One region of the Yersinia vastinensis genome, then DNA from elsewhere that is predicted to be linked to it. Evidence: predicted binding sites of a transcription regulator. Region 1 holds the regulator's gene; each other region holds the start of a gene.

Region 1 (3,166 bases):
TTTTGCGTGACCAGCATGATGGTGAGCAAGATCCAGTATGGTTTAGGTAAGTGGATAAGCGTACCGATGTAGCTCCCTGCTGCCAGAGTGACACCCATACGAGCCGCATCACGCAATGGACTGGATTTCAACGATAAATAGCTGATAAATGCTGGCCAGAGAGGCTGGGATAACTGGCTGGCCATCAAGTCTCGGTCATATTGTGGGCGGCGATCACTCAGGATTTGAGTCACATGGCTGATGTGGTAATAGCAAAATTGCGCCACGGAATTGTCTGGATGTTGTTGGGCAATCTCTTCCAGCTCGACTAGCGCATTGCCAGCACTGAAATGTTCTTTAGCGCGATGGTGATAGAGAATATCGTCAGCAATGGTTCGCATCTGGGTCGAAATTTGATCCATATTGCGGTGAAGAACTGTGATTATTGGTGTTTGCTCAATCAGCTCTTGCACTTTTTCTGGCTGATTGAGTGCCGCAGTAATGTGCTCTTGTAAATCGAGCGCCATCTGGAACAAGCTCACTAGCCGTTTTTGTTCAGTTTTCGTCGCATTAGATAACAGATTAAATTGCTGATAAAGCTGATTAACTTTATCCATTATACCTTGCTGTCTGTCGAGCAATGGCGGTAGGGATTTTTCTGGCTCAAGATGCTGATCAAACAAACTGAATTTAGCATCGCAATAATCCGCCAATAAATGATAAAGCTGGCTCAAAGGTTCGCGGATAGGTTGGTCTTTGCATAATCGGAACCAAATCCAAGTAAAACCGCCGTACCAAAGGGTCCCCACGGCGCACATTAATGGCGCTTGCCAGATGGGAGCGCGACCCACCATGCTCAGGCTGAAGATGGCAGCAATTAGCGCCGCAGGCAACATGCGGCCATTGAGCGGGCTGATGGCCCCTGAAACACCCAGAACCAATGCCAGTCCCAACATCACCCAAGGCAGTGGAATATCCCACAACAATAACTGTTGAGTCAGGAAGCTGCACAAGGTAAAGAGCGCACCGCCAATAATCAGGCGGCGGAAAAAATGCTGGTGTGGGGTATCTAACGAGGCAATATTACAGCATGCGGGTATCAGGGAGAACATCAATCCCATCCGCAGATCGCCAATGGCAAAGCCCAGTGCAGCAGGCAGGCAGAGAACCAATGTTTGGCGGAGTGCATAGTTCACTTCAGGATGATAAATAAGCCGTTGCCACTTCATCTAGGCCCCAGAGATTTATTGATCATACAGCGAAGAAAACCGGTGCCGAGGGTATCGGCACCGGTTTATGGGGAATTAACGAGTGCCGTAAACGACAATCGTTTTACCGTGTGCGGAGATCAGGTTCTGATCTTCCAGCATTTTTAGTATCCGCCCCACAGTTTCGCGGGAGCAGCCAACTATTTGACCAATTTCCTGGCGGGTAATCTTAATCTGCATCCCATCTGGGTGGGTCATGGCATCAGGTTGTTTTGCCAGATTAAGCAGCGTTTGTGCAATGCGCCCAGTCACATCAAGGAAAGCGAGGTTACCCACCTTCTCAGACGTAATCTGTAAGCGACTCGCCATTTGCGAAGACAGGCGCATCAAAATATCTGGATTGACCTGAATTAGCTGGCGGAATTTTTTGTAAGAAATTTCAGCCACTTCACAGGCGGTTTTTGCTCTAACCCAAGCACTGCGTTCTTGGCCTTCTTCAAATAATCCAAGCTCGCCGATGAAATCCCCTTGGTTTAAATAGGAGAGAATCATCTCTTTACCTTCTTCATCTTTGATAAGCACCGCAACGGAGCCTTTCACGATGTAGTAAAGCGTTTCGGCCTTTTCACCTTGGTGAATTAGCGTACTCTTCGATGGATATTTGTGGATATGGCAATGAGACAGGAACCATTCGAGAGTCGGGTCTGTTTGTGGCTTGCCGAGAACCATTCGCTGTTATCCTCTGTTGTTATCGCTGCCTAACTTAACAGGGCTCAGAGTTCCCTGCGCGGCGTGCTTATAAAATACACTTTCTCTTAGCATATTAATTTGCTCAACTGCCGAAAGGTATAGCCAAGATACGTACCGGATAGAAACCCTTCACTGAGTATTGAGAAGCTACCCTATTTAATTCTAGAAACAACACTTTCGATTCTGTTTGTAGCACAGGATGAGGCGACTGTCTTGTGTTGTATCGCTTCAGCATGATGAACATCGGGTTACATTGCGAGTTTGTAAATGAAAGGGTAGTCTGAAATAGAAAATTTAACCGGGAGCAAGAGTTATGCAGGCACGAGTAAAGTGGGTTGAGGGGCTGACATTTTTGGGTGAATCCGCCTCAGGTCATCAAGTTTTGATGGATGGGAATGCGGGAGACAAAGCACCAAGCCCAATGGAAATGCTATTAATGTCAGCAGGCGGCTGTAGCGCAATTGATGTTGTTTCTATCTTGCAAAAAGGGCGTAACGATGTGCGTGATTGCGAAGTGACCTTAACTTCACAACGCCGGGAAGAAGCGCCACGTTTGTTTACGCAAATCAACCTACACTTTATTGTCAGCGGCAAAGATCTGACCGATAAAATTGTTGAGCGTGCTGTTCAGTTGTCGGCTGAAAAATATTGCTCGGTTTCTTTGATGTTGGGAAAAGCGGCAACAATTACCCACAGTTTTGAAATCCGCGAAATCGCATAAGCAAACCCTACGTACTTGAAGCTGCGAAGATGTTGGTTGCGACTTCAAGTACCAAGGATATTAATTAATCTTTTTACCTTCCAATAGTCGCTGGACGAGCGGGGCCATAATCAGCTCCATTGCTAGCCCCATTTTCCCGCCGGGCACGACTAACGTATTGATGTTCGATATAAATGACCCTTGAAGCATCGCCAGTAAATAGGGGAAATCGATTTGATCCAAACCTCTAAAGTGAATAACAACAAAACTTTCATCCAGTGAAGGAATGGCTTTGGCGGCGAAGGGGTTAGAAGTATCGACGGTGGGGACGCGCTGGAAGTTGATGTGCGTGCGTGAGAACTGCGGCGTGATGTAATTAATATAATCGTCCATGGAGCGCACCACAGAATCCATCACTGCTTCACGAGAATGGCCGCGCTCGCCGGTATCGCGCACCAATTTCTGAATCCACTCCAGATTGACGATGGGCACCACACCAACCAATAAGTCTACGTGTTTAGCCACATCA
Region 2 (3,166 bases), 730 kb from region 1:
CGACCGGGCGCGGTACACCTTATGGCTTGGCGGCGGTCCCCGTCATCAAGATGGCAACCCGCACAGATTTGGCGAACCGCTGGCATGATTTGATGGATATCGATGCTGGAACCATTGCCACCGGTGATGCCACTATCGAAGACGTCGGCCAGCAATTATTTGAATTTATTTTGGATATTGCCAGCGACCGTAAGCGCACATGGTCTGATCAATGGGGGCTACGCAATGCTCTGGCGGTGTTTAACCCAGCCCCTGTGACCTGAGTCACTCCGTTTCATCATCGGCCGGTCGATTGACCGGCCTATTTCTTTGACTATTCCTGCTCACCTAACTGCAACGCCACGTACAGCAATAAGCGATCATCAAAGTTTCCCAAATCCAACCCTGTCAGTTCTGAAATTCGATTCAGCCGATATTCCAACGTGTTACGGTGAATAAACAGTGCCTTAGCCGTCGCCGTCGGTTGCACATTATTGCGGAACCAACAAGCTAGGGTGCGACGCAGCAAACCGTTGCTGTCCATCGCCCGCAATTTGGCTAATGGCAGGGCCAGTTCGTTGGCTTGCCACCCGCCCCGTAAACTATCAAGCAAAACCGGTAAAACCAGATCCTGATAATAGTAACTGCGCAGCTCCGGCATTCGCTGTTTGCCCACCGCCATCGTGGTACGAGCAGTACGATAGGAACGTGCAATACTGCCGGGGCCAGTAAAAAAATTCCCCAGCGAGAGGCGCACTCGTAAGCGACCCCGCTCTGTCATGCGTGAAAGCAGTGACTCCATGCGCCGCCGGTGATCGACGGCGTCCCAGCGACCATGGCTGTTTAGCGCCGGTTTCAGCACCACCATTTCGGTCAAAGAAACAATCGCAATCAGATTGTTACGCTCTGGAGTAGTCAGTAGGGTTTGCAGCTCTTGTAATTCCGACATGGCGCTATCGACACTTAACTGGCCACTGTCGACATCCACCACAGCCACAACGCGAGGTTCGTTGATATCGACCCCAAGGCGCTGCGCCCATTCAATCAGCGCCGGTGATATCTCTTCAGTACGTATTAGGTTTAATACCAGCTCTTCGCGCAAGCGGCTATCCTGCGCCAGCAGGTGCACCAAACGCGCCTGCTCCATCATCATTTCTGCCGCCATGCACACCAGTTCACCATATTGGCGGAGTTGGCCCGGATTTCCAGTTAGGCCAATCACACCAACAATCTCCCCCTCAAGGCGTAATGGTAGGTTGATTCCGGGCTTTACCCCGTGCAATTGACGTGCGACAGCCTCATCAATGTCGACAATTCGGCCATGAGATAGCGACAGCAGCGCCCCCTCATGTAGCTCTCCGAGGCGTTCTTCATCGCCGCTACCAATAATCCGCCCTTTGCCATCCATCACATTAATGTTGGTATCAATGATCTTCATGGTACGGGTAACAATATCCTGGGCTAGCCGGGGGTCAAGATTATAGACACTCATGCGTGAGACCTCAGTTTAGGCTAATGCACCAGCATATGTGGTCTGTGGTGGGATTACATTGGACAACTGCCTAATTTTAAAGCTGAAGAGAGAGAGTTGAGGTAAAGCTCACAAAAATAACAAAATAGGATGGGAATAGCGGAGAAAAGAGTGATAACTCACGGGCTTCATTGACTAAAAAATCAGGGCCAGCGAATGTCAGCCCTGATGGAGAAATGACGATTATAGATAAAAACTATGATTGACCAGCCGCTATACCAATGGCCAATGTGGCAGCAATATTGCGCGCCGTCATGAACACATTGCCTGCAGCATTATCCAGCGCCTGTTCTAAGGTGCAGATGCTGTAAATCACACTAAATACCGCATCCAAACCATGTTCATACACCACATCCGCATCGGCCGTCAGGCTACCTGCAATGCCAATCACTGGTTTGTTATAGCGTTTGGCTACTCTGGCAACACCGATAGGCACTTTGCCGTGAATGGTTTGGCTATCAATCCGCCCTTCACCCGTAATCACAAAAGTGGCATCACGGACTAATGCATCCAGGCCCAGTGCATCAGTTACAATATCAATCCCAGGGCTTAAGGTTGCACCACAAAAAGCCAGTAGTGCTGCGCCTAACCCCCCCGCAGCTCCGGCACCTTCGACCTGATCAACATCGATATCCAGATGGCGTTTAATGACACTGGCGTAATGCAGCAATCCTTCATCCAGTTGGGTCACCATCTCCGGAGTTGCCCCTTTCTGCCGCCCGAAAATGGCCGAAGCACCTTCGCTACCGGTCAGTGGATTAGTGACATCACAGGCAACGTCGATTTGGCACTGTTTAATACGAGGATCTAACCCGGAAATATCAATTGAATCCAGTTCAGGCAGCTTCCCACCGCCAAAACCAATCTGCTTGCTGTGTTTATCTAATAATTTGACGCCCAGTGCCTGTACCATCCCCGCGCCACCATCATTGGTCGCGCTGCCACCGATACCGATAATGATATGTTTCACGCCCTGATCCAGCGCATGACAAATCAGTTCACCCGTGCCAAAAGAGGTGGTTTTCAGCGGGTTACGTAATTCAGGAGGGACTAATTCGAGTCCACTGGCTGCCGCCATTTCAATAAATGCAGATTTTTCATCACCGGAAATCCCGTAAAAGGCGTCGACTTCCTCCCCTAGCGGGCCGGTCACATTAACCTTAATAATTCGCCCGGCGGTGGCGGCAACCATGGCTTCTACTGTGCCTTCGCCACCATCAGCAACTGGCAATTTGATATATTGCGCATCAGGAAACTGGGTACGAAAACCCGCTTCAATCTGCACCGCAACGTCCAACGCGGATAAACTTTCTTTATAAGAGTCCGGAGCGATGACTATTTTCATAAATGGTTTAATCTCATGAGCTATCCGATGCCACAAGGGCACCGGCACCACTGATTAACGTGTCACTTCAACTTTAGCCAATGTCTCGTAATAGCAGGCCAATGCGCTGTGATCTGCGTTGCCCAATCCATCGGCTTTCAGTGCTTGCATCATCTCCATAACGGCGGCAGTTAGGGGCAGTTGTGCACCAACACCGTGCGAAGTATCCAAGGCATTAGCCAAGTCTTTGATATGCAAATCAATGCGAAAACCCGGTTTGAAGTTGCGATCCATCACCATCGGCGCTTTAGCTTCCAGCACGGTACTGCCTG
Region 3 (3,166 bases), 1.9 Mb from region 1:
GGAGGCTTGGGTTAAATGCGGCATTTTCGGCATAGCGACCAGCATAAATTGTACCGTCAGCCGCTTCAACGGCAACGCCGCTGTGAGAAAGGCTGTAAGGGGCATGACTGTGATTTGCACCCTCAAGAGCGGCTTGTGTCAGAGCATCGGCCTGGGCCACTTTGTAGCCGTGATGAACGGGGTCCATCAACAGGGTGGTGATAGCCAAATCTTTCGGACCGAAAGCATCGGGTAAATATTGCCCCAGTGTTGAAGTTGGGCGGCCGGGTAGATGAATATCCAGTCCAGTTCCGCTATTTAACTCATTCATAAACTGGCGGCAATGGCCGCAGGGAGTGTAATTGACGGTAATAGAGAGCAGACGAGTTTCACCACGTAGCCAGGCATGTGTTACGGCACACTGTTCGGCGTGGATGGTCTGTTGTAGCGGCGCACCGCCAAATTCCATATTGGCACCGAAGTAGAGGTTGCCACTGATACCGCGAGTGATGGCCCCGACCATGAAATGGGATACGGGTGTCAATGCACAAGCGGCAGCCAGAGGTAGCAACGCAAATGCCAGCGCATCGTCATCTAACCCACTGATGCTTTTCACTGTTTTCACTTGTTCTGCTGTCAGCATGGCAGGGAAATCGTTTGCGCTTAAAATCGGCTCAAGTGCGGTTTGCAGTGAAGTGGGAAGATCTGCCCAAGGGGCTTGAAAACGTGCTTGCATAAGGTTTTCTCCAATAGTAACGGGAAACTATTTTAGGCAGCTTGAGGCTTTCTTGGTGTGATTTAGATCTCGTTATACGTGAAATTCATGCAAGTAAAATCTCAAATGAGAGATGTATCTCAAATTTATGTCGCAGTGTTGAGGATGTTAACCAAACAAATGTAGCAGTACTGGGAACAGGAATGGCGCGAGCAATGAGGTGATAATTCCGCAGATGACCAGTGCCAGCGAACTGAACGCCCCTTCCTGAAAATCCAGCTCTGCGCACCGGGCAGTACCAAGGGCATGTGAAGCCGTACCCATTGCTAAACCGCGCGACGCTTTGGTAGAAATTCGCAATATATTCAGCAGACTGTGACCAAAAACGGCCCCTAGAATACCAACAAAAATAACGCAGACTGCACTGATAGCAGGTAAGCCATGAAGGGATTCCGCAACTGCCATGGCAATGGGGGTGGTGACAGATTTAGGTAATACTGAGGCAGCAATCTCTGGGGTTGCCCCCATCCACAAAGCAATCGCGGTGCCGGTGACCATGGCGGTGACACTGCCGATAAAACAGATTGTGATGATGGATTTCCAGCGCGCGCGAATTTGATGTATTTGTTCATATAGCGGGAAAGCTAACGCCACTACCGCGGGTTGCAGCAGGTCATTGAGTATTTTACTGCCCGCAAAATAGTTGGCATAAGGCATATGCGTAACCAATAGCAATGGAATGATAACAACCATTGATATCAGCAAGGGGTTAAGCAATGGCATTTTCAAACTGCGGGCTAAACGACGTGCGCTGAAGAACACGATTAATGTCAGTGGCAGTGACCACCATAAGTTGCTGATCATTTGTCCTCCTCCGTGTGGGTTGGAGAACCAATCACTTTACGTTCACGATGGACGTAATGGGAGCTATAGGCCACCACTAACATCACAATCAAGGTACTGACAAAGCAGGAAACGACGATAGGACCAAATTGCTTGGTTAATTGATCATAATATTGCATCACGCCGACTCCGATGGGCACAAACAACAGCGCCATATAGCGGATTAGCAAGTGGCAACCCGGTTTTACCCACGTAGAGGGCAAAATCTGTGAAGCGAGTAGGGCAAACAGAATCAGCATCCCGATGATGCTGCCAGGAATGGTGATAGGCAACAACAAAGCGATGGCTTTACCGGCCCATAGACACAAATAGATAATGGCGAAAGCCCGCAGATACTGCCAGCAAAGTGAAGTCACGTTGCGCATAAAAAGGGTCCTGAGTAACGGAATACATTCATCATACAATTAACGATAGTAATGTGCTAGCAATCACATTATGAATAATATTAATGGAGTTGTGCCTACCATGACCAGTTCTGGCAGCCTATGTCAGATCAGAGCGGCTGTATTTGGCTGTAGCGTCTTGTGCTTTCGCCAATTGATAACCACGATAGAAAAACATCAACCCCAAAATGGCTGCAATAATCAGCATGTAGAACATCATGTGGGGTGCTGCATAGGCGAGCAAGAAACCACAGAATACCGGGTTAACAGCTCCGCCTAATTGACCGAGATTCTGTACCCCATAGTAGCTGCCTTTAAGATTCGCGGGAGCAATAAAGTCGATAAACATGTATTCGACTGGAATAACAATAATTTCACCCAGTGAGAATATCGCCATGGCCAACATCCATAATGGGATTGACTCTTGAGCCGCCATAAATCCGAACAGACCGATAATGAAGAACAAGGTTCCTAGCATCAACCAGCGCATTAAGTTCTGCTGATTCATGCGGCGGCTTAATAGGTATTGCAGAGTAATCACAATGGTTGCATTAACGGTCATCACCGCTCCAATCACTTGATAAGCAAACTTAGCGTCGGAAACCGTAATCAGATATTGCGATAAGTAACCGGAAAACTGGCCAAAGACAATGGCACTGAGCATGCTACCCAGAGTGAAATAGATCAGCCGCTTATCATGGCGCAAAATGCGGAATGTCTGACGAAAATCAGGTGCTGACTCGGTTGGCGTATGTGCAGAAACCGACATATCAGTGCTGTCTATTCTAAATTTCAGTATGAGAGCGACTGATAGCGCCAGTATGCCAGAAATAATAAACGGGGCTTGCGGCCCGATGCCCACCACCAATACCCCAAGCGCCGGGCCGATGGCCCAACCCACATTGACTAACGTGTAGTTGGCAGAGAAGGCTTTAATGCGTTCATCGACGGGTAGCCAGTCAGCAAAACAGGCTTTAATAGCAATACTGTAGACAGAGTATGCCGAGTGTAGCAGTGCCAGAATCAGGATTATCCATGCAGGGTGTTCAATCCAAGGGAGCGTAAAAAAGGTGATCGAAAATAGAGTCACGGCCAGCAGGATCAACTGCTTTTTATTGAATTTATCGACCAGATAACCGCCATAGAGACTGGTGAAAATACCGAGCGTTAAACTTGCCCCCAATAC
Region 4 (3,166 bases), 2.3 Mb from region 1:
GGTAGATACAACGTCATCTTCGGTGTAGCCCAGAACGCCTTTCAGCTCGCCTTCTGAAGCTGCTTTGATGGCAGCACAGATTTCTTTGTAAGAAGCTGGTTTTTCCAGACGCGCAGTCAGGTCAACAACAGAAACGTTAGGGGTAGGAACGCGGAACGCCATACCAGTCAGTTTACCGTTCAGTTCTGGGATAACTTTACCTACTGCTTTAGCAGCACCGGTAGAAGAAGGGATGATGTTCTGGGATGCGCCGCGGCCGCCGCGCCAGTCTTTGTGAGACGGGCCATCAACAGTTTTCTGAGTTGCAGTAGTTGCATGCACAGTGGTCATCAGCGCTTCAACGATACCGAACTTGTCGTTGATAACTTTAGCCAGTGGAGCCAGGCAGTTAGTGGTGCAAGAAGCGTTAGAAACGATTTCTTGGCCAGCGTAAGCCTTGTGGTTAACGCCCATAACGAACATAGGGGTGTCGTCTTTAGAAGGACCAGTCAGAACCACTTTCTTCGCGCCAGCAGCGATGTGCTTACGTGCAGTTTCGTCGGTCAGGAACAGGCCAGTTGCTTCAGCAACAACGTCAACGTTAACTTCGTTCCACTTCAGGTTAGCCGGATCTCTCTCTGCGGTAACACGGATGGTTTTACCGTTAACAACCAGATGGCCGTCTTTTACTTCTACAGTACCGTCGAAACGACCATGGGTAGAGTCGTATTTCAGCATGTACGCCATGTAGTCAGCGTCCAACAGGTCGTTGATTGCAACGATTTCGATGTCAGAACGTTCCTGAGCAGCACGGAAAACAATGCGACCGATACGGCCAAAACCGTTGATACCTACTTTGATAGTCATATATTCCACCAGCTATTTGTTAGTGAATAAAAGGTTGGTTGTAAAATTACAAAAACCTTACCGAGCGTCAAGCGGAATCGTGTCAATTATTGCTACAAATCAAACCAGGGGAGGTAGATCGAACATTAATCACGCGTTTCCTGATACGATTAGCCTCATTTTTATATTGGGGCGAATAATTTAGTTTAAAGTGAGAATCAGTAATATTTGCGATTTTTATCACATTTACACCGTTATCGCTTCGATGGCATACAGTTTAGGACAATTTTAACTGCTTTGTTGTTAATTTTTTGTTATTATTAGACGTTGTTTTCGTTGACTTTATTCCCTGCCAGAGAATCGCACAAATGGCTAAAGAACTGAACCCTACAGAAAATATTGAGAAACTGTCCGATATTCAGCGGCATGTCACCCAGCAGCGGGGGACGGAAGCGCCTTTTAGTGGCAAATTACTGCACAATAAACGTGACGGTGTGTATCAATGCTTGTGTTGCCACCAACCGCTTTTTATCTCGGAATCTAAGTTTGATTCCGGTTGTGGTTGGCCGAGTTTTTATCAACCGCTTGACGCGAATTCAATCCGCTATATTGATGATTATTCTCATAATATGCACCGTGTCGAGATTCGTTGTGGTAACTGTGATGCACATTTGGGGCATGTGTTCCCTGATGGCCCACAACCTACCGGAGAGCGCTATTGCGTGAACTCGGCATCACTGAATTTTGTTGATGACCAAAATGGCGAACAGACTGCGGGATAACGGCTGATAAAAACCGTAACCGGATAAGTGAAAAATCGATTCAGCTTGCTATTCCTTTACCTGAGGATGTTCCGATGGAGCTTGAAGACCTAATATCAGTGATGACACCCGAAATTTACCAACGTTTAGTTCAGGCGGTAGAGTTAGGTAAATGGCCAGATGGTGTGGCACTGACGCCTGAGCAGAAAGAGAACAGTCTGCAAATGGTCATGCTATGGCAAGCGCGCCATAACACTGATGCCCAGCATATGAGTATTGGCACCGATGGTCAGATTGTGATGAAAACCAAACAAGAGCTTAAGCAGCAATTTAGCCAGCCGACGTTGGTGAAGTTGAAACCAGAATGAATCACTCAACGGCGTCGATATCGGCTCCGTTGAGTGCCTCGTTTAATAAGTTGCTTTTACCTCTAAGTCCGTCAGAAGTTGCGCCAATGTTTGTATGTTGGCGCCAGTATCACGCATAGCGTCAAAGGCTTGTTGGCTGTCTTGTGGTTGCAGATTGACACCACGGCAACCATCACTGATGATGGTGGTTTGATAACCCAAAGTTAATGCATCTAAAACGGTGTATTTCACACAATAATCTGTTGCTAACCCCATAATATACAAACGCTCAATTCCGTGTTGCTGCAACCACCCATCCAGGGGGGTTTTTGCTCGTCTGCCATTATCAAAAAAAGCACTGTAGCTGTCGATCGCGGGATCTTGGCCTTTACGGAAAATCGCAGCAATAGCCTCATGGTTTAAATGTGGATGCAAAGCTGCACCGGGGCTGTCTTGTACACAATGCACGGGCCACCAGACTTGCGTTAAACCGTCTAATTCGCCAACAGAACCCGGTTCTGCATTGGAATTAATCGCAAAACTACGGTGCTCGGCTGGGTGCCAATCTTGGCTGGCGATAACAGGTATTTTTAACATCAAACAGGCATGAATAGCCTCATTCGCAATAGCAATAACCTCGTCACCTTCGGTGACAGCCAATGCGCCTCCCGGACAAAAATCATTTTGCAAATCAATTAATAACAGTGCCGCTTTCATGAGAGTTCCGCCAGATCAGTGGGTGTCGGTTAATTCGCCGCGCAGGTTTTGTTGCATCAACCGGCGGATTTCTTCGGGGGATAGAGATTGACTCAACAAATAATGCAGTTTTGTCAGGGCAGCCTCAACGGTCATATCAAAACCACTGATCACGCCAGCATGGGCCAGTGCATTCCCCGTAGCGTAGCCATCCATATTGACCCTGCCAGAAATACATTGGGTTAAATTTACCACCACAATACCGCGCTCGCTGGCATTTCTTAGCTCATCCAGTAATTCTGCTTTCTGTGGTGCGTTCCCCACACCATAGGATCGCAAAATCAAAGCCTTGACCGGTTGCAGCAGGAAGTTCCGCACTACTGCACCAGAGATTCCGGGATAGATAGTGACTACGCCAATGGGTTGCGGCGTGATGTTATGAACGACCAATGGCCCATTATTGATAGGGGACTCAACTGATGCCATACGACGAATATGGATGCCCGCTTCTAGCAGAACAGAGAGATTAGGAGAGGC

What was found. Region 1 encodes CRP, which controls carbon source genes, mostly activating them, when cyclic AMP is high. Its sites were predicted from a motif close to ATGTGANNNNNNTCACAT; they were not measured.
Positions count from the first base shown of each region.
Region 2: the regulator CRP is predicted to act here: its motif matches at 1,568-1,585, upstream of ACIOG0_RS19800 (CdaR family transcriptional regulator).
Region 3: the regulator CRP is predicted to act here: its motif matches at 2,014-2,031, upstream of ACIOG0_RS14605 (CidA/LrgA family protein).
Region 4: the regulator CRP is predicted to act here: its motif matches at 1,054-1,071, upstream of msrB (peptide-methionine (R)-S-oxide reductase MsrB).

Region 1 covers NZ_CP173260.1:262,882-266,047, forward strand. Annotated here, with positions in the region: gene ACIOG0_RS00990 (YccS/YhfK family putative transporter) at 1-1,208, opposite strand, end outside; gene crp (cAMP-activated global transcriptional regulator CRP) at 1,284-1,916, opposite strand; gene ACIOG0_RS01000 (OsmC family protein) at 2,251-2,658, shown strand; gene ACIOG0_RS01005 (phosphoribulokinase) at 2,719-3,166, opposite strand, start outside.
Region 2 covers NZ_CP173260.1:4,284,574-4,287,739, forward strand. Annotated here, with positions in the region: gene garD (galactarate dehydratase) at 1-263, shown strand, start outside; gene ACIOG0_RS19800 (CdaR family transcriptional regulator) at 314-1,471, opposite strand; gene ACIOG0_RS19805 (glycerate kinase) at 1,707-2,855, opposite strand; gene garR (2-hydroxy-3-oxopropionate reductase) at 2,910-3,166, opposite strand, start outside.
Region 3 covers NZ_CP173260.1:3,130,400-3,133,565, reverse strand. Annotated here, with positions in the region: gene cdd (cytidine deaminase) at 1-715, opposite strand, end outside; gene ACIOG0_RS14610 (CidB/LrgB family autolysis modulator) at 863-1,558, opposite strand; gene ACIOG0_RS14605 (CidA/LrgA family protein) at 1,555-1,962, opposite strand; gene ACIOG0_RS14600 (MFS transporter) at 2,081-3,166, opposite strand, start outside.
Region 4 covers NZ_CP173260.1:2,551,217-2,554,382, reverse strand. Annotated here, with positions in the region: gene gapA (glyceraldehyde-3-phosphate dehydrogenase) at 1-846, opposite strand, end outside; gene msrB (peptide-methionine (R)-S-oxide reductase MsrB) at 1,194-1,607, shown strand; gene ACIOG0_RS11910 (YeaC family protein) at 1,682-1,954, shown strand; gene pncA (bifunctional nicotinamidase/pyrazinamidase) at 1,997-2,650, opposite strand; gene ansA (asparaginase) at 2,666-3,166, opposite strand, start outside.